2 regions of the Arthrobacter sp. 10N418 genome follow, and region 2 is predicted to be linked to the other one. Evidence: predicted binding sites of a transcription regulator. Region 2 holds the regulator's gene; the other holds the start of a gene.
The links. The regulator LexA, encoded in region 2, represses DNA repair genes until DNA is damaged. The targets are predictions, from matches to a motif close to TCGAACANNTGTTCGA.
Positions count from the first base shown of each region.

Region 1: the regulator LexA is predicted to act here: its motif matches at 1,280-1,295, upstream of AC1DCZ_RS18105 (LexA family protein).

Region 1 covers NZ_JBFTIK010000033.1:13,307-24,518, reverse strand. The annotation lists gene AC1DCZ_RS18110 (Y-family DNA polymerase) at 1-842, opposite strand, end outside; gene AC1DCZ_RS18105 (LexA family protein) at 835-1,266, opposite strand; gene AC1DCZ_RS18100 (HNH endonuclease family protein) at 1,729-2,448, shown strand; gene AC1DCZ_RS18095 (hypothetical protein) at 2,505-2,648, opposite strand; gene AC1DCZ_RS18090 (hypothetical protein) at 3,272-3,703, shown strand; gene AC1DCZ_RS18085 (hypothetical protein) at 3,781-4,131, shown strand; gene AC1DCZ_RS18080 (DUF4192 family protein) at 4,709-5,689, shown strand; gene AC1DCZ_RS18075 (hypothetical protein) at 5,884-6,033, shown strand; gene AC1DCZ_RS18070 (hypothetical protein) at 6,129-6,341, opposite strand; gene AC1DCZ_RS18065 (hypothetical protein) at 6,787-6,933, shown strand; gene dprA (DNA-processing protein DprA) at 6,952-7,701, shown strand; gene AC1DCZ_RS18055 (ParB/RepB/Spo0J family partition protein) at 8,309-9,664, shown strand; gene AC1DCZ_RS18050 (DUF2188 domain-containing protein) at 10,013-10,240, opposite strand; gene AC1DCZ_RS18045 (three-helix bundle dimerization domain-containing protein) at 10,466-10,666, shown strand.
Region 2 covers NZ_JBFTIK010000009.1:86,007-97,218, reverse strand. The annotation lists gene AC1DCZ_RS09500 (SseB family protein) at 1-177, opposite strand, end outside; gene priA (bifunctional 1-(5-phosphoribosyl)-5-((5-phosphoribosylamino)methylideneamino)imidazole-4-carboxamide isomerase/phosphoribosylanthranilate isomerase PriA) at 191-937, opposite strand; gene AC1DCZ_RS09490 (hypothetical protein) at 995-1,153, opposite strand; gene hisH (imidazole glycerol phosphate synthase subunit HisH) at 1,154-1,906, opposite strand; gene hisB (imidazoleglycerol-phosphate dehydratase HisB) at 1,903-2,529, opposite strand; gene AC1DCZ_RS09475 (histidinol-phosphate transaminase) at 2,599-3,717, opposite strand; gene AC1DCZ_RS09470 (LysM peptidoglycan-binding domain-containing protein) at 3,861-4,202, opposite strand; gene lexA (transcriptional repressor LexA) at 4,669-5,418, shown strand; gene AC1DCZ_RS09460 (ATP-dependent DNA helicase) at 5,619-7,760, opposite strand; gene hflX (GTPase HflX) at 7,753-9,333, opposite strand; gene AC1DCZ_RS09450 (class I SAM-dependent methyltransferase) at 9,881-10,495, shown strand; gene dapF (diaminopimelate epimerase) at 10,476-11,212, opposite strand, start outside.

The DNA of each region.
Region 1 (11,212 bases), on a different contig from region 2:
CCGTACACGCTCATCACCTGCCGGATTCCCGCTGCGGTGGTGATGGGTTGGGCAAACGAGCGGGAGAAGATCAGCTGGTCCCGCCCGATCCGTTCCTCTTCCATAGGGATGCAGGGGGTTCCCTGCAGTTCCAGGACGGTGCGCATCATGACCACGTTGAACTTGTCCCGGATTGCGACCGGGTCGGCCCGGACCAGGTCGGCGATGGTGAAGATGCCCATCACGTTCAGCCGCCTGGTCAGCCGTCCGGCGATGCCCCACACTTCTTCGACGGACAGCCGGCCCAGCAGTGCCTCCCGCTCCAGGGCGGGGACGGAGTCCCAGTGGCACACACCGGCGAAGGCCTTGTTGTTCTTCGCCCACTTGTTGGCCAGCTTAGCCAGCGTCTTCGTCGGCGCGATCCCTACACAGACCGGCACACCGACGTTCCGCCGGACCGCGGCCTTCATGGACCGGCCCATCGTCAAAAGTTCGGCGGGGGTGCCTTTGACGCCGAGGAAGGCTTCGTCGATGCTGTAGACCTCCAGCCAGGCCGAGTACCGGCCCAGCAGCTCCATTACCCGGGCGCTGATGTCGCCATAGAGTTCGTAGTTGCTGGACAGTGCGACCAGGCCCCATTCCTTCGCCCGCGGGGCGAGCTTGAACCAAGGATCCCCCATGCCGATGCCCAGGGCTTTGGCTTCGGGGGAGCGGGTGACCGCGCAGCCGTCATTGTTGGACAGCACGATCACGGGCTTGCCTTCCAGGGAAGGGTCGAACGCCCGCTCCGCGGAGGCGTAGAAGCAGTTCACGTCCACGTGCGCGATCTGCGGCATGTGCCGCATCAGCGCCGGCTTAGACATGATGCAAGCACCTGGTCGCGACGCCCCAGATGGTCAGATCCGACAGTGCCGGGACCTTGATGTCCGGGTATGCCGGGTTTTCCGCCTGCAGCACCACCCCTGTCGGGGTGATCCGCAGCCGCTTGATCGTCAGCTCCCCGTCCAAAACAGCGACGACCACAGCCCCGTCGTGGGGCTCCAGTGCCCGGTTCACGATCAGCTCATCGCCATCGCTGATCCCGGCGCCTTCCATGGATTCCCCGGACACCCGCACCACATAGGTGCTGGTGATGTCCTTGATCAGGTGCGCGTTCAGGTCAATCCGGCCATCGAAATAGTCCTGCGCCGGAGACGGGAACCCCGCCGCCACCGGCACCGGAGAGACCAGCACCGACAACAAGGAGACGCCCGCATCTATCACACGGGGACCAACAATAACGCCCACAACACACCTTTATTCGAATATATGTTCGAGTTAATCAGTGTACGCGCCAGGGCTGACAATGGGTGTGTTCCAGTATGTTGAACTGGCCGCAGGTGCGCCCCGCGATGCCGGGGGCGGGGCCGCTGCCCACAACCGGGGACAATTCTTTTCCGGGTTATCCACCGCTACGGCTGCCGAAAGGGGAGCTTCCCCACTGGCTCCCCAGAATGCTCGACCGTGGATAACCCGAATTGACCCCAATCATGGACAGCGGCCAAGGCAACTCGTGTGCGGGGCAGCGGGGAGCCGCCAGCCAAAAACGGGCGATGCAAGCACCCGCAAAAACGGGTGGACCACCCACGCGCAGGGGGAGTCTGGACCTCCGTCGGGCAGGAGTGTGTGACAGGCGCCATCACGGTGCTTTCCCTTGTCTGTCTGCGGGCGCCGGTAGCGTGAATCTTCTCCGACACACGCTTAAGGACCATGAAGATCACCCGTACTGCCGCCAAGACGCTGACTGCCCTTACCACCTTGCTGCTGGCAGGATCCCTGGTCGGCTGCGGCCCTGCAGCACGGGCGCTTGAGGCCATCGATTCCGCGCCCGGCACTGCGTCCGGGTCTCCGGCCCCGGGTGCTGCCGGTGACGCCGAAAAGGCCATCGGTGTGCTGGGCAGTATCCCGGTCAAGGGTAGGGCGGCGAAGACCGGCTACAGCCGCGACGAGTTCGGGCCCGCCTGGTCCGACACGGACCACAACGGCTGCGACACCCGCAATGACATTCTCACCCGGGACCTCACCAACGAGACGTTCAAGCCCGGCACCACCAACTGCGTCGTCGCCACCGGCACGCTGACCGACAAGTACACCGGCACGACCATCAACTTCGTTCGCGGCCAGGACACCAGCTCAGCGGTGCAGATTGATCACGTCGTTGCGCTGTCAGACGCCTGGCAAAAAGGCGCCCAGCAACTCAGCGACGACCAGCGCAAAGAACTCGCCAACGACCCCCTAAATCTCATGGCAGCAGACGGTGCGGCAAACAGCGCCAAGGGGGATAAGGACGCCGCCACATGGCTGCCCCCGAACAAGGCGTTCCGCTGCGAATACGTCTCCAAACAAGTGGCCGTCAAAGCCAAGTACAGCCTCTGGGTCACCCAAGCCGAGCACAACGCGATCACGGGCATCCTGGCCACGTGCACGTAGGCACGCCCGGGTACTGAACGAACCCTCCGGCCGACAGCCCTGGTCTGGCGCCAGAATCAGAACACGCGCCGGAAGTGGCCCGGCTTCACCTGCACCAGGACCGGCAGTGCCAGCTGGACCGGGACGACGCCGACGGACTCGTCGAGCAGCTCGTTAATCGACGTCTGCCCTTCCAGCTCCCCTGATCCGTCCCTGTCCATGCCTCGACCCTAGACACCCCGCGCGGTAGGGGTTTCCTAGACACGCTGGGGGCGCAGCGGAGGGTCCGCGCTTAATACGCGGACCCGGGTGTAAACATCCTGCTGCTTACGCCTTCGAACATGCCACAGGCTGGACTGGCGTGGGAGTTCCAGGCCCTACCGCCACCGGCCGACTGGGGCAGCGGCCGATGACGGAGGACGCTCTCAATTTACGCTCGCCAAGACTGGTTTCCGCGCGCTTCAACCAGTTGATGGGCGTCCGCTTCGCGGCCGGCTGTTGGGTTCAGGGGGTGCCGTCGCAGAGCTCCGGACCCCCTGAACCTGGTGTGTCTACGACGTTTTTTGGCTGCTGTCCTTCGGATCGTACGTGCCCGCTTCACCCCGCCTAGCCCCTGTCGTTCCTCCCGGGGCCTGCGGCCCGCAAAATTCTTCTTCGGCGCTCCTGCGTCGCTGATTTCCTTCGACGATTTTCCGTGCCTTGCCCTTCGGGTAGACGGGCCTGCGCGGGCACAGCTCCGCAAGCTCCGCCAGCAGCCAAAAAACAACGGGGGGAGAAGGGGAGCTGGCCGGTCACCATTGATCGCCCCACCCGCCACAACTTCTCGGCAAGAAGGAGCAACACCATGAACGCAGTAAGCAAAAGGACCGTAACTCTCGCAGACACCGGGGAAACCATCGACGGCGTGACCGTGCTGGGTGATTACCACATGAACGGCGGCTACGACTGGATGGAACTGATCGAAGAGCACGGCTGGGCCGTGCTCTCCAGCTGGGGCTGTGATGGCTGGGACCTGGGCCAGTGGCCCTACGTCATGGTTGCCGTTACCCGCACCGCTGACAGCATCGGCAACCTGTTCGGCATCGCGACCTACTGCGAGGGTGACGTGACGTGCACCTACTACCGGACAAAAGCCCGCCTGTGGGAGGCCATCACGGAGCAAGCATTCTTCCACTGGAAGAACGGGCAGGCCCAAGGCCCGGCAGACCTGCCGCAGGCGGCCGCTGAACTTCCCAGCCGGTACCGGATGCCCTACGTCGTGCGGGACGCCGCATAACCAGCACTACCAGCCGCTGTACTGCCCGGCGATGGGCCGGGCAGTACAGCGGTCCACGACTTCAGAGGAGACAGCACATGAGCAACGACACCACCGCCCCCAAGGGCATCACCGCCCTGATCTACCGCGACGCCCTGGGCACAGACTTCTCGAACCGGGGCATCTCCGCCCGGGTCATGGAAGTAACCGTCATCGGTGAAGGCATCGACCCGGTTTTCGAGGCCACCAAGGAACGGCCCGCCGTCCGGCTCGTCAAAAAAGAGCACTTCCACCGCGAGACCGTGCTTCACGCCGAGCCTGTCGCCCCGGCCGGTGAACCCGCCCCCTGGTACATGTTCGGCGGAACGTTCATCTTCAGCAGTGACGCCCGGTTCCGCCGTGCAGCCGGACATTACGGAGCCGTCCCGCTCCACGACCGCCGCGAATAGGGCCGAGGGTGGCCGGTCTTTCGGGGCCGGTCACCGCGGGCGGTCCGCCGTCGTGGCCGGCTTGTGCTGGTGGTCGTCAGCGGCGGACCGCCATTTCGCCAGGAGCGGGTGCGTGGTGGCGGTCGCCGGCGGCAGGCCGGGGTTGTCCTGCGTCGTTGGGTTGTCCGTGGCCCGGGGGGAATGGGGGGTTCGCCAGGGCTCACACCCCATGAGGGCGTCCGCTTCGCGGCCGGCTGTTGGGTCCAGGGGGTGCCGTCGCAGAGCTCCGGGCCCCCTGGACCTGGCGTGTCTACGACGTTTTTTGGCTGCTGTCCTTCGGATCGTACGTGCCCGCTCCACCCCGTCCAGCCACTCCTTCGTCGGGGCCTGCAGGCCAGGAAATGTCCTTCCGGCGCTCGTTCCTCGCTTATTTCCTTCAGGAATTTCCCGCCCTTTGCCCTTTGGGTAGACGGGTCTCCGTCGGGCACAGCTCCGCAAGCTCCGCCAGCAGCCAAAAAACAACGGGGGGAGAAGGGGAGCTGGCCGGTCACCATTGGTCGCCCCACCCACCCCGATCCTCTGCAAAAGGAGCAACACCATGACTGAAAAATTGAACCTCAACGGTCCCGCTGACCTGCTCGCCACCGTCCCGCACCTGCTGGGAGTCAAGCCCGTGGAATCATTCGTCGTCCTCACCGCCCGTGCCGGGTCGCTGGGTGCAACGCTGCGCATGGACGCACCGGAACACGTCGAGCCGGGCAACTACGCAGAGACGATGACAAGCCACGCGGCCAACGATGAACTGGCCACCGCCTCCTACGTGATCGTCTACACCGACGAGCACCTTGAGTACGGCTACCCCTACGCCGTGCACGTCGCGGCGCTGGTGAACGAGCTGGCCGCCGCGCGGATGCCCGTGCGCAACGTCTGGCTCGTAACCTCCGGCTACTGGGCGGAATTCGGCACCGACGAGAAGAACCCGCTGGCGCAGATCACCGACAGCCAGGCCAACGCAACCCTGACCTACTTCGGTTCCGCCACGGACGTCGATGTCTACAACCCCGCCCTGCTGGGCACCTGGGCACTGCGGGTCGACGCGCCGGAAGGCAGCGAAGAGGACATCGAGACGGCATGCGCGGCATGGGCGGCCGCGCTGGACGCCACGGAAAACCCCGAGCAGGAGACGGTCCGGGAGATCGCGGCCGCCTTCCAACACAAGATGGTCCGGGACTTCCTGTTCCGCGAGACCATCACCACCCACAACGGCAACTTCGCTGATGTGATGCTGGGGAAGTTCACCGCCCGGCCGGACTGGGACCGCGTGGACCGGGCCGAAGCCCTGGCGTTCGAGTTGATGAAAGTTGTCCCCGCCGGTCAGCGCGCACCGATGTTGACCCTGATGGGGTGGCTGGAATGGCTCAAGGGCAACGGTACCCAGGCCGTCCGCTACCTCAAGTACGGGGCCGCGGACGTGCCCGGTTTCCGGCTGGCCGTCCTGCTGAGTGAACTGATCAGCCGCGGATCCATCGCCGAGGTCGCCCGTCACGCTGAAACCTCCTACAAGCGCCGCATCCTCTAAACCGGCAAGGGCCGGGTCGAGATCACCAAGAGATCCGGCCCGGCCCTTTTCGCGGTGACGGGGCGGCCTCCTCCGCTTCGCTCCCCCGGCCGCCGTGACGCTGACGCGTGCGCAGCCACCAAACCCAGCGAACGCGCAGAAACCACGGTTACAGTCAAAGCCACGAACACTGCCATCGACCAGGGAGCGCGAGCATGGGAACGGAATACATCCTGACCGAGGACGACAAGCCCGGCCCCGACGCCAGCCTGGCCGAAGACATCATCGAGCTGAGCCTGCTCACCGCCGGCAAACAGAGCGCCCCCGTAGACATCGAATGGGCCCAGGAACACCACAACTTCTGAACACCACGCGGCGATGACGCCGCACAGATTTCCTTTGCAGAGGGAAAACAAGGGAAGGGCCGGGCCACGTGCGAAGCGCACGTGCCGGCCCTTCCTCACGCCCGCCCTTCTTCAGGCAACCGGTGCCATAGCACCACGGCAACAACGCTGTTCAGCACGGCGATGAAAACATCGCCCGCTGCCGGACGGCCAACGATCAGGTCCACGGCCACCAGCGCCAGCGATCCCACTGCGGCAACCGTGAACACCACAGCCAGGATCCGCAGCGCGCGGGAAGGGCGGCCGGGACGCGGGGCCGGATCACTCATGCCCCCACCCTACCCAGGGACAAGTGCATGCTCGCTGGGCTCGCACTGGTTTTCGCTGCGCTTCAACCAGTTGATGGGCGTCCGCTTCGCGGCCGGCTGTTGGGTCCAGGGGGCACCGTCGCAGGGCTCCGGATCCCCTGGCCCTTTTGTGTGTACGACGTTTTTTGGCTGCTGTCCTTCGGATCGTACGTGCCCGCTCCACCCCCTCTAGCCCCTCCTTCGTCGGGGCCTGCGGCCCGGAAATTCTTCTTCGGCGCTCCTGCGTCGCTGATTTCCTCTCGAAGATTTTCCGTGCCTTGCCCTCACGGGTAGACGGGCCTCCGTCGGGCACAGCTCCGCAAGCTCCGCCAGCAGCCAAAAAACAACGGGGGGAGAAGGGGAGCTTGTTGGTCACTACTCATCGCCCCACCCACCCCAACTTCTCGGCAAGAAGGAGCAACACCACATGAACGACGAAAACCGCACCGCACGCGCCGCCCTTACCCGCCTCTTTGAATCCGGCGACCTTGTGGGCCGTGCCCTTGTGGCCAAACACGGCGCACACGCCGCACTTCGAATCGCCATCGGCGCCCGACCCGCGTTCCCGTTCTAGGACGTCACGGCGGACGAGCTGGCCGAAGGCCTGAGCCGCTGGGCACTGCGGATCCACGACCTGGACCCGGAAAAAGACCTGGCCACCATCGAACGACTCGGTGGCGGATTCCTGGTCCCGGGCGACGAGCACTGGCCAACCGGCCTGGATGACCTTCCCGATGCCCCGTGGGGCCTCTGGTACCGGGGCATCATCGGGAAGGGGATCCCGGCACCGTCCCGGTGCGCGGCGCTGACCGGCTCCCGGGACAGCACCAGCTACGGCGCGGCCGTCACCGGCGACATCGCCTATGGGCTGGCCCAGCGCGGAATCTGCGTCATCTCCGGCCTTGCCTACGGCATCGACGCCCACGCCCACCGCGCCGCGCTGGCCGGAAGCCAAGGCAATGGACCGGCGACCATCGCGGTGCTGGCCGGAGGCCTTGACCGGGACTACCCGTCCGGGAACGCGGACCTCGCCGCCGCGATCCGCGCCAACGGCCTGACGCTCTCCGAGCTGCCCCCGGGAACCGCGCCGACCAGGCACAGGTTCCTGCAAAGGAACCGCATCATCGCGGCCCTCGCAGGGGTGACCTGTGTTGTGGAAGCCCGCTGGCGCTCCGGTGCACTGAACACCGCCCACCACGCCGAGACCATCGCCCGGCACGTCGCCGCCGTCCCCGGCAGTGTCCACAGCGCCAACTCGGCAGGATGCCACCGGCTCCTCAAAGAAGGCGGCGCGACGCTGGTAACCGACGCGGCCGAACTGACAGAACTGCTCGCCAGCTAAGTCCAATGCGGTGGCCGGCCTCCGAAGGGCCGGTCACCGCTGGCGGTCCGCCGCAGATGGCTGGCTTAGGTGGTGGTTACCGGCGGCGGACCGCCGTTTGGCGCCCAGGCCGCGCGCGGATCACATGGCGCCGGCGGCACACCTGGCAGACGGGCCGGCCCGGGCGGATCCGGAGGACGGGGAGGAGGTGCATGCTCGCTGGGCTCGCACTGGTTTCCGCTGCGCTTCAACCAGTTGGCGGGCGTCCGCTTCGCGGCCGGCTGTTGGTTCAGGGGGTGCCGTCGCAGAGCTCCGGACCCCCTGGACCTGTCTTGTCTACAACGTTTTTTGGCTGCTGTCCTTCGGATCGTACGTGCCCGATCCACCCCGTCCAGCCCCTCCTTCGTCGGGGCCTGCGGCACGGAAAAGTCTTCTTCGGCGCTCCTGCGTCGCTGATTTCCTTCGAAGATTTTCCGGGTCTTGCCCTTACGGGTAGACGGGCCTCCGTCGGGCACAGCTCCGCAAGCTCCGCCAGCAGCCAAAAAACAACGGGGGGAGAAGGGGAGCTGGCCGGTCACCACGAGCCGCCCCACCCACCCCACTTCTCGGCAAGAAGGAGCAACACCACATGAACGCAACACCCACGCTTGAAATGCTCGACCCGGCAACCCTGACCGTGGACATCAACGTCCGCAAGGACGCCGCCCTGACCGCTGACTTCATCGCCAGCATCAAGGAACACGGCGTGATGGAACCGGTGATCGCACACCGTAAGGACGACGGCACCGTGCACGTCCTGATGGGCCAGCGCCGCACCCGGGCGGCCGTCGAAGCCGAACGGCCCCTCATTCCGGTCCTGCTCATCGACTCACCCGAGGAAGCGGAACGCATCGTGACGCAGGTCGTGGAGAACATCCAGCGCGCCGAACTCACCGAAGCGGACGAAGCGGATGCCTACCACCAGCTGTCCCTGATCGGCGTCTCGGCGGCCGCGATCGCCAAGAAGACCGGCAGGACCAAGGCCAAGGTCGAAAACGCGCTCAAAGCCAAGGCATCGACCACCGGGACCAAGGCCCTCGAGAGCGGCTACACCCTGGACATGGCGTTGGTGATGACCGAGTTCGAAGGGGACCAGGACGCGATCGAGGAACTCGAATCAGTTATCCGTGACGAACCGCAGTACTTTGACCACATCGCCCAGAAACTTCGGGACGACCGGGAATCCAAGGCCAAGCTCTCCGCCCTGATCGAAGAACTCATTGCCCAGGGTAAGGCCATCGTCGAAGACGCCGGACACTACGCGGACGAGGAGAACCTTTACGTCTCAGCGGCCAGACGCGCGGACGGGGAACCGGCCATCGATGAGGACGCCAACGCCTACATCATCAGCACCAATTACCGGGGTGAGCACAGGGCCGAGCCTGTCATCAGCGACTGGAAGGAGCTGGGCTTCACCCCAAAGTACGAACGCTATAACGGCGGCGGGGCGCAGGCCCAGAAGGGCCCGATGACCGAGGAACAGAAGGCCGAGCGGAAAACCCTGATCGCCAACAACAAGGCCATGGAATCAGCGACCAAGGTCCGCCGGGAGTTCGTCAAAACCCTGCTGGCCAGGAAGCAGGTACCCAAGGGCTGGCAGTACTTCACCGTCCACGCCATCACCCACCACTCCGAAACCGCCAGCGGCTACGACGGGAAGGTCGCGGCCGAAATGGTCGGGGCCAAGGTCGAAGAGGCTGACCGGTGGGGATGGAACCCACTCCGTGACCATGTCGCCAAAACCGAAGCCCGGCCCGAGTTCTCCCTGATCGCGCTGGTGTGTGCAGGGTATGAGAAGACCATCGCCAAAGACTCGTGGCGATCCCCGAGCCAGACGCACCGGGACTACCTGAACCAGCTGGTCACGTGGGGATACACCCCCAGCGAGGTCGAGAACATCATCCTCGACGGCCAGAAGCCAGCCGAGAACGACGCGGCCGCATAAACACCCTTGCCGGGCGGAAACCCACCGCCCGGCAAGCCCACCGGCCACTCACCACGCAAGGGCCGGGTACCTCCCAGAAGTCGGGCGGTCCGCCGCCCAGGGCGAACCACAGCAGCCACTCACCAGCGGCGGACCGCCGATCAACGCACCCACCCCACGCACCACCAGGTGCCGCGCTACCAGGGACAACGACGCCCACTAGGCAGCTGCAGGCACCACCGACAACATTCAGCTAGGCTGAATCCGTAGATTTCCTTTGCCGAGGAGAACGCAGAAGGGCCGGCTCATCATGAGCCGGCCTTTCTTGTGTCCCTTGGACATTGGAGTGCCCGGGGCGTGGCTGAACAATCAGCCCGGGACGTTCCGTGGATCGTTGCCGTAGCTGTTCTTGGAACCGATCTGACCGTCCTGGTTCTTGATGACGTGCTCGACCTTGTCGGCCTGGGCAGCTTCCCGGCCTGCAGCTTCTGCTTCGTGCTTGGTGCTGTAGCCGGCACCGAACGCACGCGAAGTACCTTCACGCTTGTTCTTCCACGAACCGTCTTCGTAGTACGTCTCGATATCGCCCTGAGCCATTGCATACTCCCTCTGCCGTTCGGACTAACTGACAACTGCCGCGCAAGGCGCAGACAGCGAAAAGCCCCGCAGCACGAGTCAGTATTGCGGGGCCTCCCTGGCAACCACTCCGCCTGATGGGGGACAGGCGAAGAAGATTGACCCCAACAATAATAGGCAGCATGCTTATCTTTCAAGCTGCCGGAAGGGCTGCAGCCCGTAGACATTTCGATGATGAGGTGAGCGATGGAGTGCAATGAAGAGCAGCACGCTGTGGTGTCGGTAATCAATACCCTCGCCTGCCGATTTCCCGGACACTCCCGGACCGACGTTGAGGACGCGGTCTGTGAAGAGTATTCGGCCTTCAACTCGGGCCCGGTGCGGACGATGGTCCCTGTACTCCTCGAACGTGCCGCCATCAAGCGCCTGCAAAGCAGTCGCTCGTAGAAACTCTGCAGGCACATTTCCCATGGTCTGGAAGTCTTTACCCGGTTGCTCCGTGAGCAGCTGGCAGTCTGATGCTGTGGCCTGGCCAGGGTGTGGGGCTCACCCATGGTGTTGCCTCCGGATTGGCCAAAGTTGCAACTTGTGAAATGAGCGAGTGAATAGCTCCAGCTCAGGTATCCGCCCCCCTCCGAAGTGGGCGCCCAAGGATCGCCCACCACTTCGAACAAGCCGCAGGTGGTAAAGCTAGATGGGGTCTTCAATGGTTGCTGCTTCTACTCAGTGCCCCCTGGGCTTTCTTCAACGGCATCCATGAGCACACGAAGTGAAGGAACCCAACGCACCAGGGAGTCAAGCCGATCCCACTCCACCTGGATAGAGAAGCCTGCCTGTCGGGGTCGTTTGCCGTGCGCGGGACGCAGGACAACAGCAACCGAGTAAGGCACTTCTAGAACGTCAAGATGATTCGTAATCTCGTCCACGCTGACTTGCCATTCCTCGCTACCTCGCGCACGCCAGATGCTCAGTCCCTCTTTACGACTGACGACG
Region 2 (11,212 bases):
GCCCGCCAGGCTGCGTCCCGCCCAGGGCTGGCCGGCCGAGTCGGCCGGGCCGCCGGCGCCCGCCAGGGCCGCAGCGATGTGCCCGGGAAGATGCCGTGCGGGGGCGGCACGGCCGACCGTACCCGGCTCTGCGCGCACTGTTCCTGAGGCGTCGGTTCCTGCCGGCGTGTGGTCCATGGCTGCGGGCCTGCTAGCGGCGGCCGGCGGCGTCAAGGGCCTCCGGCAGCGTGAAGCTGCCGTTGTAGAGGGCCTTGCCGATGATCGCGCCCTCGACGCCGAGCGGGACCAGGGACCGCAGTACCTTTAGGTCTTCGAGGCTGGAGATGCCGCCGGACGCAACGACCGGCTTGCCGGTCTTCTCCACCATCTGGCGCAGCAACTCGACATTGGGCCCCTGCAGGGTCCCGTCCTTGGTGACGTCGGTGACGACGTAGCGGGCGCAGCCGGCTTCCTCGAGGCGGCCGAGCACCTCCCAGAGGTCTCCGCCTTCCCGGGTCCAGCCGCGGCCTGCGAGGGTCGTGCCGCGGACATCGAGGCCAACGGCGATCTTGTCGCCGAAGCGTTCGATCACGCGGGATGTCCAGTCCGGGTTCTCCAGCGCGGCGGTGCCGAGGTTGACGCGGGCGACTCCGAGATCCAGCGCCTTCTCCAGCGATTCGTCGTCGCGGAGGCCGCCGGAGAGCTCCACCTTGATGTCCAGCCGGCCCACTACTTCGCGCAGCAGCCCGGCGTTGGAGCCCCGGCCGAAAGCGGCGTCGAGGTCAACCAGATGGACCCACTCGGCCCCCTGTTGCTGCCAGTTCAGCGCCGCCTCCAGCGGAGTGCCGTAGCTGGTCTCGCTGCCGGCTTCGCCCTGCACCAGGCGCACGGCCTGGCCGTTGACGACGTCGACGGCGGGCAGCAGCTCGAGCACGGGCAGCGGGGTTTCGGTGGTCATCGTGGGATCCTCAGCTTCTCAGGTGGCGGCAGGTGGTCGGGACTGGTGCAGGGACCGCTAGGAGGCGGGCAGCGTCAGGAGATAGGCGGCCAGCAGCGACATTCCGGCCAGGACGTAGAACACGATCTGGACCCAGCGCGGACTCTTCTGCTGCCGGAAGGACAGTCCCCCGCCGACCAGCAGCCCGGCAAGGCCCATCAGGATCACGGACCACATCTAGGCGACCTGTCCGGGGCCGGTGGAGGCGGCGTCGGCAGTCCTGGGGCGCAGACTGGTGACCCAGTTGCGCAGCAGACGCGCGCCGGCGTCGCCGGACTTCTCCGGGTGGAACTGGGTGGCGCACAGCGGTCCGTTCTCGACGGCCGCGATGAACGGTGCGCCGTGCTCGGACCAGGTCACGAGGGGCGCCGCCATGCGCGGCTGGATCACGTCGAAGTCCCACTGTTGGACGCCGTAGGAGTGCACGAAGTAAAAGCGCTCGTTCTCGACGCCCGCGAAGAGCGTCGAGCCTTCGGGGACTGACACCGTGTTCCAGCCCATGTGGGGGACGACGCCGGCCGGCAGCAGCTCCACCTTGCCGGGCCACTCCCCCATGCCCTCGGCTTCGGTGCCGTGTTCGACACCGGCTTCGAACAGGACCTGGAGGCCGACGCAGATGGCAAGTACGGGCCGGCCGCCGGCGACACGGCGTCCGATCATGCGGACAGCGTCAACGGCTTTCAGTTCCCGCATGACGGTTTCGAAGGCGCCGACGCCGGGGACCACGAGGCCGTCGGCGTTGAGCACATCCTCCGGCCTGGCGCTCAGGATCACGTGGGCTCCGGCCCGTTCCAGTGCGCGGACGGCCGAGCGGACGTTGCCGGAACCGTAGTCCAGCACCGTGACGGTGGGCTTGCCGTCCGGGGAGACCGGCCTGGTGCCGGCGGCCGGGTCGATGATGGCCCCGTCGCGGAGCACGTTGCCCGTCACAGCGCACCCTTGGTGGACGGGATGCCCTCGACACGGGGATCAGGCTCCACGGCAGCGCGCAGGGCGCGGGCGAACGCTTTGAACTGGGCTTCCACGATGTGGTGGGGGTCCCGCCCTGCGGTGACGTTCATGTGCAGGCAGATGCCGGCGTGCAGGGTGATCGCCTCGAATACGTGGCGTGTCAGGGAGCCCGTGAAGTGTCCGCCGATCAGGTGGTATTCCTGGCCGGCCGGCTCACCCGCGTGGACCAGGTACGGACGGCCCGAAACGTCGACGACGGCGCGCGCGAGGGCCTCGTCGAGGGGAACCGTCGCCTCGCCGAACCGCCGGATGCCGGCCTTGTTGCCCAGTGCCGTGCGCAGGACCTCGCCGAAGGTGATAGCGACGTCCTCCACCGTGTGGTGGACGTCGATGTGGGTGTCGCCCGTGGCCTTGACGGTCATGTCGATCAGGGAGTGCTTGCTCAGCGCCGTCAGCATGTGGTCATAGAACGGAACCGAGGTGCTGATGTCCGAAACGCCGGTGCCGTCCAGGTTAATCTCGACCAGGACCGAGGACTCGCTGGTGGTCCGCTCCATTCGTGCGGTCCGGGCCTCGGCAGCGGGTGATCCGGTGTGGCTCATGTGGGTGTGTCCTTTGGAAGAAGGCATGGGTGCTGGGCAGTCTGGCGGGGCACGGGCTCCGGCTTAAGTCTAGGCGTGCAGCGCCGGGTCGCGGGTCAGGATGCGCTCGAGGGCATGGAGGAACGCTGTGGTTTCCGTCTCAGTGCCCGCGGTGACGCGCAAGTGGCCGGGGATCCCGACGTCGCGGATGAGCACCCCGGCGTCCAGGAGCCCCTGCCATACCTGGTGCGGGTTCTCGAGGCCGCCAAAGAACACGTAGTTGGAATCCGAGGCTGCCGGTTTGAGCCCCATCCGCTGCAGTTCGGAAACGATCCGGTCCCGCTGGCGCTTGATGTCCTCGACGTCGGCCATGAGCGCCTCCCGGTGGCGCAGCGCAGCCAGGGCGGTTGCCTGGGTGATGGCGGACAGGTGATACGGCAGCCGGACCAGGCGCAGTGCGTCGGTGACCTCGGGTGCTGCGGCCATGTAGCCCAGCCGCGCGCCCGCGAGGGCGAACGCCTTGCTCATGGTGCGCGAGACGATCAGCCGCTCCCGGCCGGGCAGCAGCGTGAGGGCGCTGGGCGTGCCGTCGTGGGCGAACTCGTGGTACGCCTCATCGACAATCACGATGGTCCGGCTCGCTTCGCCTGCCGCGTAGACCGCCTCCACGACGTCGAGGCCGAGGCCGGTGCCGGTGGGGTTGTTCGGGGAGCACAGGAACACGATGTTGGGCTGCAGTTCACGGACCTGCCGTGCGGCCGATTCAGCGCTGAGGCCATAGTCCGCCGCGCGCACCCCGATGATGTACTCCGTGTCAGTGCCGGCAGCCAGGAGCGGGTACATCGAGTATGTGGGAGGGAAGCCGAGCGCCGTGCGCCCCGGGCCGCCGAAGGCCTGGAGAATCTGCTGGAGCACCTCGTTGGAGCCGTTGGCCGCCCAGATGTTCTCGGCGCCCAGCCCGTGGCCGAGGTATTCCGCCAGCCCCTCGCGCAGCTCGGTGAACTCGCGGTCCGGATACCGGTTCAGTCCGACCGCCGCTGCGGTGACGGCCTCGGTGATGGCTGCGCGGACGTCGGCCGGAACACCATGGGTGTTCTCGTTGACGTTGAGCAGGATGGGAACGTCCAGCTGGGGCGCGCCGTAGGGGCGCAGACCGCGCAGATTGGTCCGGAGGGGCAGTCGGTTGAGGCGCTCTAACTGGTCAGTCACTTCACCAGTTTAAGTGAGAGGGCGACGGGCGCTGAAACTGTGACGCCTGGGCCCCGTCGCGGCCGGCTGCGGCGCGCGGCTTCGGCATGGCTTTTCCACAGATCCACGGGACTTCCGCACGGCTTGCGCATGGATCCACGTGACTATTTGGACGGGACGAAGAGCTGCTGGCCCGGCATTACTCGAGCGGCCCCCAGGTTGTTCAGCTGCACGATGTCGGCCACGACATCACGGGGATCACGCTCCGGGGCCACCTCTCCCGCGATGGCCCAGAGGGACTCCCCGGGCTGAACAGTCACGGATACGCTGGGCGTCGGCGAAAGCTCGGAGGCCGACTCGGCCGCCTTCGCCGGAGCGTTGAGGAAGCCACTGAAAGACAGGATGAGCGCGGCAAGAAGGATCAGCGGCACGCCGAAGAAGACGAACCTGCCACGCCGGGTCAGACGCAGCGGGGCCTGCTTGGTCCGGACCCGGGCGGCCTGCACAGGCTCCGCGGATGAAGCGTGCTGGCTGGACAAAGTGGGCTGGCGGGTCGACGTGCCTGCGGGCCGGCCGTACTGGCCGAATGCGTCGCGGCTGAAAGTGTCGTGAAACGCGCTTGATGCTGACATGAACTGAGCCCTCCTGGACCATACGTTGCCGCCCGGCGTACTCCACCTACTCGCCGCCAACCGACTGAACCTTCGAACATAGAACCGAACTTGATGCTTCGACCGGAAATTTCCAAATCGAACACATATTCGAACTTTGCTTCTTCCGTTTTAGCACTTACTAACGAACGTTGTCGAGACTCGCTAGAACAAATGTTTGAAAAAGCTTTGCGGCTGGCCTACGTTTGAGTCACAGAACAACCGCTTCTGCAGTTGATCAGCAGGGTCTGACATTTCAGGCCGGAAGTTCCCGGCAGCTGCAGCCACGGCGGCCGGGCGGATTGGAAAGGCGTTGGCGAACATGGCAGCACAAGCCACCGGCGGCAGGGCCACCCAGCGGGGCCCACAGCCAGCCCGGGCCCCCAAGAGCCTTACCGTCCGGCAGAAGAAGATCCTGGAAACCATCCAGCGGTCCGTGACCGACAACGGCTACCCGCCGTCCATGCGCGAGATCGGCGACACCGTGGGCCTCGCCAGCCTCTCCAGCGTCACCCACCAGCTCTCGCAGCTCGAGAAGCTCGGCTATCTCCGCCGCGACCCCAAACGTCCGCGGGCCATGGAGGTGCTTATGCCGCTGACCCTGGACGAGGGAAGCACCAGGATTTCGGGCGTGGAGAAATCCAGCAGCCTGCGGGCGGCGGGAGGGCGGTCCGTCTCGGAGCTCGCCAGCGCCACGGACACCGCGATGGTGCCGTTCGTCGGTCGCATCGCCGCCGGCGGACCGATCCTGGCAGACCAGGTGGTCGAGGACGTCATGCCGCTGCCGCGTCAGCTGGTGGGCCACGGCGAACTCTTTATGCTCAAAGTCGCCGGTGATTCCATGATCGACGCCGCCATCTGCGACGGTGACTGGGTGGTCGTCCGGCGGCAAAGCGACGCAGTCAACGGGGAGATCGTGGCTGCACTCCTGGATGACGAGGCCACAGTAAAGACCTTCCGCCAGCGGGACGGACACACCTGGCTGCTGCCGCAGAATACCCAGTACGAGCCCATCCTTGGCGATCACGCCGTCATCATGGGCAAGGTCGTCTCGGTGCTGCGGTCGCTCTGACGCACACCGGCCACAGGGCATGAGGGCCCCGTCCGACATCGGACGGGGCCCTTCGCGTTCCTCCCCAGTTACTCGCGAAGCACGGGCCCGCCGGTCCCGGACGGCGCCGGCATCCCGCGGGTGCGCGGAGACAGAAGGAAAGCAACCCGGCGGGAAGGCCGCACTCCCCCGGCTGCGCCCCGCCGGGGCTCCCGCCAGACCTACGTAGCGGGCTGCCCGGATTCCTTCGAGAGCCGCTCCAGAGCCGCGAGGGCAACTCCGGGGTCGGTGGTCGGCCAGAACGGTGGCAAGGCGGCACGGAGGAAGGCTCCGTAGCGCTCAGTGGAGAGCCGGGAATCCAGCACCGCCACGACACCCTTGTCCGACGTCGAACGAATCAGCCGTCCGGCTCCCTGGGCAAGGCGGATCGCGGCGTGGGTTGCCGAAACGCTCATGAAGCCGTTGCCGCCGGCCTGGGCCACGGCCCGGGACCGGGCGGTCATCAGCGGATCGTCGGGCCGCGGGAACGGGATCCGGTCGATGACGACGAGACGGCACGAGACACCCGGGACGTCAACGCCCTGCCAGAGGGACATGGTGCCAAAAAGGCACGTGTCCGGTTCGTCGGCGAACTGCCTCACGAGCGCCGTCATGGTCGAATCGCCCTGGCACAGGATGTCCATGTCCAGCCGCGGCCGCATGGCCTCTGCGGCTTCCTCCGCGGCGCGCCGGGAGGAGAACAGGCACAGGGCTCCGCCGCCGGAGGCCCGGATGAGCTTCTCCAGTTCGTCCAATGCTTCCGGGGAAGTGCCCCGGCCGGGTTTGGGCAGGTGTTTGGCAACATAGAGGATGCCCTGCTTGGGGTATTCGAACGGCGAACCGACGTCGACGCCGGTCCAGCTGGGCGCGCCGTGGCCGACAAGCCCCAGGCCGCCGGCAGCCGGTTCGAACGCGGAGCCGATTGCGAGGGTAGCCGAGGTCAGTATGACGGTGTGGTCCGCGAACAGGCCCTCGCGCAACCGGCCGGCCACGCTGAGCGGCGCCACGTTGATGAGGGCCGGTGCCGTTTCGTCCGGCTGGGAGTAGCCCTGTGCCGGGTCGAAGGTGCTGTTGCGGGAGAACCACACCACTTCACGGTTCTCGCGGGCCGCCAGGAGGCGTTCGCACAGTTCCAGGATGACCATGAGCCGGGAGCGGGCGAGCTGGCGACCGCCGTCGGCCGTGGTGGCGCTGTCGCCCTTGGAATCGGAGAGCGCGGCGCGGCAGGCGTCGCGGAGCTGGTCCACGCAGTCCAGCTGTTCGGTGTTGAGGCCGTTGGGCATGAGGCCGCTCGGAACCCCCTCAATGGCAAGTTCAAGGTTGGACGCGGCATTGTTGAGCGCATCCACGGTGATGCCGGTGTGCTTGCGGGCCCCGGACGCGGCCACATGGACCATCGCCACGGAGAGCTGGCCGGATACGGCGCCGGTCACGCGGTCTTGCAGCTCATGGGCTTCGTCCACCACCACGACGTCGTACTCGGGCAGGACCGCGAGGCCCTCGAAGGCACTGACGGCCAGCATGGCGTGGTTGGTGACGACGACGTCGGCGTCCGCGGCGTTCTGCCGGGCCAGTTCGCTGAAGCATTCGGCCGCGAGGGGGCATTTTTGCGCCCCGAGGCACTCCATCGACGTCACAGAGACCTGGCGCCAGGCCCGGTCGGTGACACCGGGCATGAGCTCGTCGCGGTCCCCCGTGGCGGTCTCTTCGGCCCAGTCGCGGAGCCGGACGACTTCCTTGCCCAGTTGCGATGACGGCCCGCCCATGGCCGCGGCGAAGTGCGGGACGCTCGTGTCCTCCCCGAGGGAAAAGAGCTGGCCCTCGGAGGGCTCTTCGGAGGGGAAGCCGCCCTCGAGCTTGTGCCGGCAGACATAGTTGGAGCGGCCCTTCACGAGGGCAATCTTGACGGGCCGGTCCAGGGCGGGCGTGATGGTCTTGAGCAGCCGGGGCAGGTCACGGCCGACGATCTGGGTCTGCAGGGCCAGCGTGGCGGTGGAGACGAGGGTGGGTTTGTCGCTGACCAGGGAATGGGCGATCAGCGGGATCAGGTAGGCGAGGGATTTGCCGGTGCCGGTGCCGGCCTGGACCAGGAGGTGGTCGCCGGTGTCGATGGCGCGTGCCACCTGCCGGGCCATCTCGTGCTGGCCGTCGCGGCTCTGGCCGCCCATGCCGGACACCGCCCGGTCGAGGAGTTCAAGAACGAACTCCTCGCCGGCCGGCTTCTGCTTTCCTGCCCCTTGGCGGTTGCCGGCCTCCGCGGGAGGGTCTTCCCCTGCCGCGTCGGCCGTGTCCACGTCCGTCCCTGTCACTGCCGCCTCAGTCATTGCTGATGAAGGAATCCAGTTCAGCGGCGAGGCCCTCGCGCACCATCACGACGGCACGGGTACCCGTTTCCTCGTGATCGAGGCTCAGGATCTCGGCGTCGGTCTCGTGGAGCTTGTTGAGCAAGTCCCCGCGGCTGTAGGGGATCAGCAGCTCAAGCTTCACGCTGGGCCGCGGGATGCCCTCGCTGATGGCCTTGAGCAGGGCCGGAATGCCTTCACCGGTGCGCGCCGAGACCACCACGTGGCGCGGTTCGCGCTGCTTGAGCCGTTCAAGTACAAACGGATCGGCGGCGTCGGCCTTGTTCAGGACGATGATTTCCGGGACCTTGCGCGCATCCACTTCGCTGAACACTGTCCGGACCGCGGCAATCTGCCCCTCCGGATCCGGGTGGGAGGCATCAACGACGTGCAGGATCAGGTCCGAATCGGCCACCTCTTCCAGAGTGGAGCGGAAGGCCTCCACGAGCTGGGTGGGCAGCGAGCGGACGAAGCCCACGGTGTCGGCAAGGGTGTAGCCCAGCCCGTCAGCGGTCTCGGCCTTGCGGACGGTCGGATCCAGGGTGGCGAACAGGGCGTTCTCCACCAGGACGCCGGCGTCGGTCAGCCGGTTCAGCAGCGAGGACTTGCCCGCGTTGGTGTATCCGGCGATCGCCACCGAGGGAACTGCGTTCCGACGGCGGTTGGCGCGTTTGGTCTCGCGGGCCGGTTTCATCGCGGCGATCTCACGCCGCAGCTTGGCCATCCGGGTGCGGATCCGGCGGCGGTCCAGTTCGATCTTGGTTTCACCGGGACCACGCGAGCCCATGCCTGCACCGGCGCCGCCCACCTGGCCACCGGCCTGGCGTGACATCGACTCGCCCCAGCCGCGCAGGCGAGGGAGCAGGTATTCGAGCTGGGCCAGTTCGACCTGGGCCTTGCCTTCGCGGCTCTTGGCATGCTGGGCGAAGATATCCAGGATCAGGGCTGTCCGGTCAATGACCTTGACCTTGACGATGTCTTCCAGGCCACGCCGCTGGGACGGGGCGAGTTCGGCATCGACGACGACGGTGTCGGCGCCGGTGGACATCACGATGGCTTTGAGTTCCTGTGCCTTGCCGGAGCCGAGGAAGGTCCCCGGGTCGGGCTTGGCCCGGCGCTGGACCAGGCCGTCAAGGACTTCCGAGCCGGCCGTTTCCGCGAGGGCCGCGAGTTCACGCAGCGAGTTCTCGGCGTCGGCGAGCGTTCCTTCGCTCCAGAGCCCGGCCAGGACTACGCGCTCCAGGCGCAACTGCCGGTATTCGACTTCGGTGACGTCTTCGAGTTCGGTGGACAGGCCGGCGGTGCGGCGCAGGGCGTGCCGTTCCTCGAGATCCTGCTGGTCGCCGTCGTAGTTGCTGTAGACCTCATCCAGGCGGGAAATGGCCTGGGCCTTGCCGAGCACTGTCTTGGGCTCGCCGGCGGTGGCACCGGTGCTCTGGCCTGCCTTCCCGGCAGGGGTGTCCTTGGAGAGGATCCGGTCGATAACAGCCTGGATTTCCGCGGGACTCATGTCCTGGGATGCTGAATCGGGTCCGGTGTTGGGCTGACTGGTCATGGTCTCCTTTAAAGGTTCGGCAGTTTCAGAATAGTGCCCATTGCTGCTCTGTGGTGCGGTATTCGCGCTGGGCTGACGACTGGGGGTCATGCGGGCCTCCTGGGATGCCCGCGGCGGCCGTGCCGGGGGCATGGTGGGCTCCGATACGGAGCGGTTAAATAAGGGGAGGAAGAGGCGGCACGTTGCACCTCGCTGCGGGGAAACAGCCGTGTAGTACCTGACCGCTGAGCCGGCTCCGGTGACGGGCCGGCTGGATGCCGCCGTCCCAAGGCGGGACTCCAAGTGGTCCGGGCGCCACCGGGTGAGAAGAATCACTGCGGAGGCGCGCCGAGCGGAAGGTGACTACCTGCGTCGCTACGGGACGGGACTAAGCCCGTGCCGGCTACTTGAAGTTCAAGAACATGGATTTAACCCTAGCAGACCTCTCTCGTGATCCCGGCCGGTGGGTCCGCCGGCGAGGCGTGCCCGTTTCGCGTGGAAATTCCCGGCCGCAGCCGGCTGCAGCCGGTTTCCCATACGGGCCGGGGGCCAACTAATCTGGCCCATTATGGAGTCTGCACACTATTTCAGCGCCCAGCCCGCCGGGCCCTTCACCCGTAAGCCGCTTTCTGTGGAGCTTGCCGGTGAGACGCGGCGGCTGCAGACGTCCTCAGGGATCTTCAGCCCGGATGGCATCGACAAGGGGACGGCCGTGCTGCTTGCCGACGTGCCTGCTCCGGCGCCGCAGGGAAACCTGCTCGATATCGGCTGTGGCTGGGGGCCGATTGCCCTGACCATGGCCCTCCGGGCACCTCATTCGCACGTCTATGCCGTGGACGTCAATGAACGGTGCGTGACGCTCACGAACGAGAACGCGGCCTTACTGGGGCTGGACAACGTCACCGCGAGCACGCCGGAGGCCGTGGACCCGGACGTGCGTTTCGATACCATCTGGTCCAACCCGCCCATCCGGATCGGCAAGGACGAGCTGCACGCCCTGCTCCGGCTGTGGTTGCCGCGGCTGGCTCCGGGTGGATCCGCGTGGCTCGTGGTGCAGAAGAACCTGGGCTCGGACTCGCTGCAGCGGTGGTTGGCCGCAGAACTGGACAGCGGTTTCTCGGTGACCCGGGAGAGCACGTCGAAGTCTTTCCGGATCCTGCGGGTCAGGAAAGCGTCCCGCTAGCGACGATCACGGCGGGGCCGCTGAGCTCGACGTGTTCGCGCCCTTCCGTGCCGAGGAAGAACTTCACGCCCACGACCCCGCCCGGCACGTGGACGTTCCAGGCGTCGGGGGCGCCTTGCCCCGCCCAGTGGCGGATGGCGACGGCGGCGGCGCAGGCACCGGTACCGCAGGACTGGGTTTCCCCCACTCCCCTCTCGTGAACGCGCATCGTAATGGTCCCGACGCCGTCGTGGACCAGCGGCTCGGACGGAACGACGAACTCTACGTTGGTGCCGTGCGGCGGCTTGGGATCAACGTGGGGCGCGGTGAACAGCTCGGTGGCGTCCAGTTCAGCCAGTTCGGCCAGCGCCACCACGGTGTGCGGGTTGCCCATGCTGACGGACAGCGCAGGCCGGGCAACCTCAAGCCCCTCGGCACTGACCAGCGAGTCCATGGCGCGGGCGGTGGCCTCCCCCGGGAAGATGAACTCCCAGGGGCCCATGTCGACGGCATAGCCGGCGGCGGTACGGACGATCGTCTTGGCCCCGCCGCGGGTGCCGATGGTCAACGACTCCCCGGCCGGCAGATCGACGAGACCCTCCGCGATGAGGAAGTGCACGAACACCCTGACCCCGTTGCCGCACATTTCCGAGAGCGAGCCGTCGCCGTTGCGGTAGTCCATGAACCACTCGGCGTCGGGGTGCCCGGTCAGCAGCGCCTGGCCCTCGGGCAGGAGCC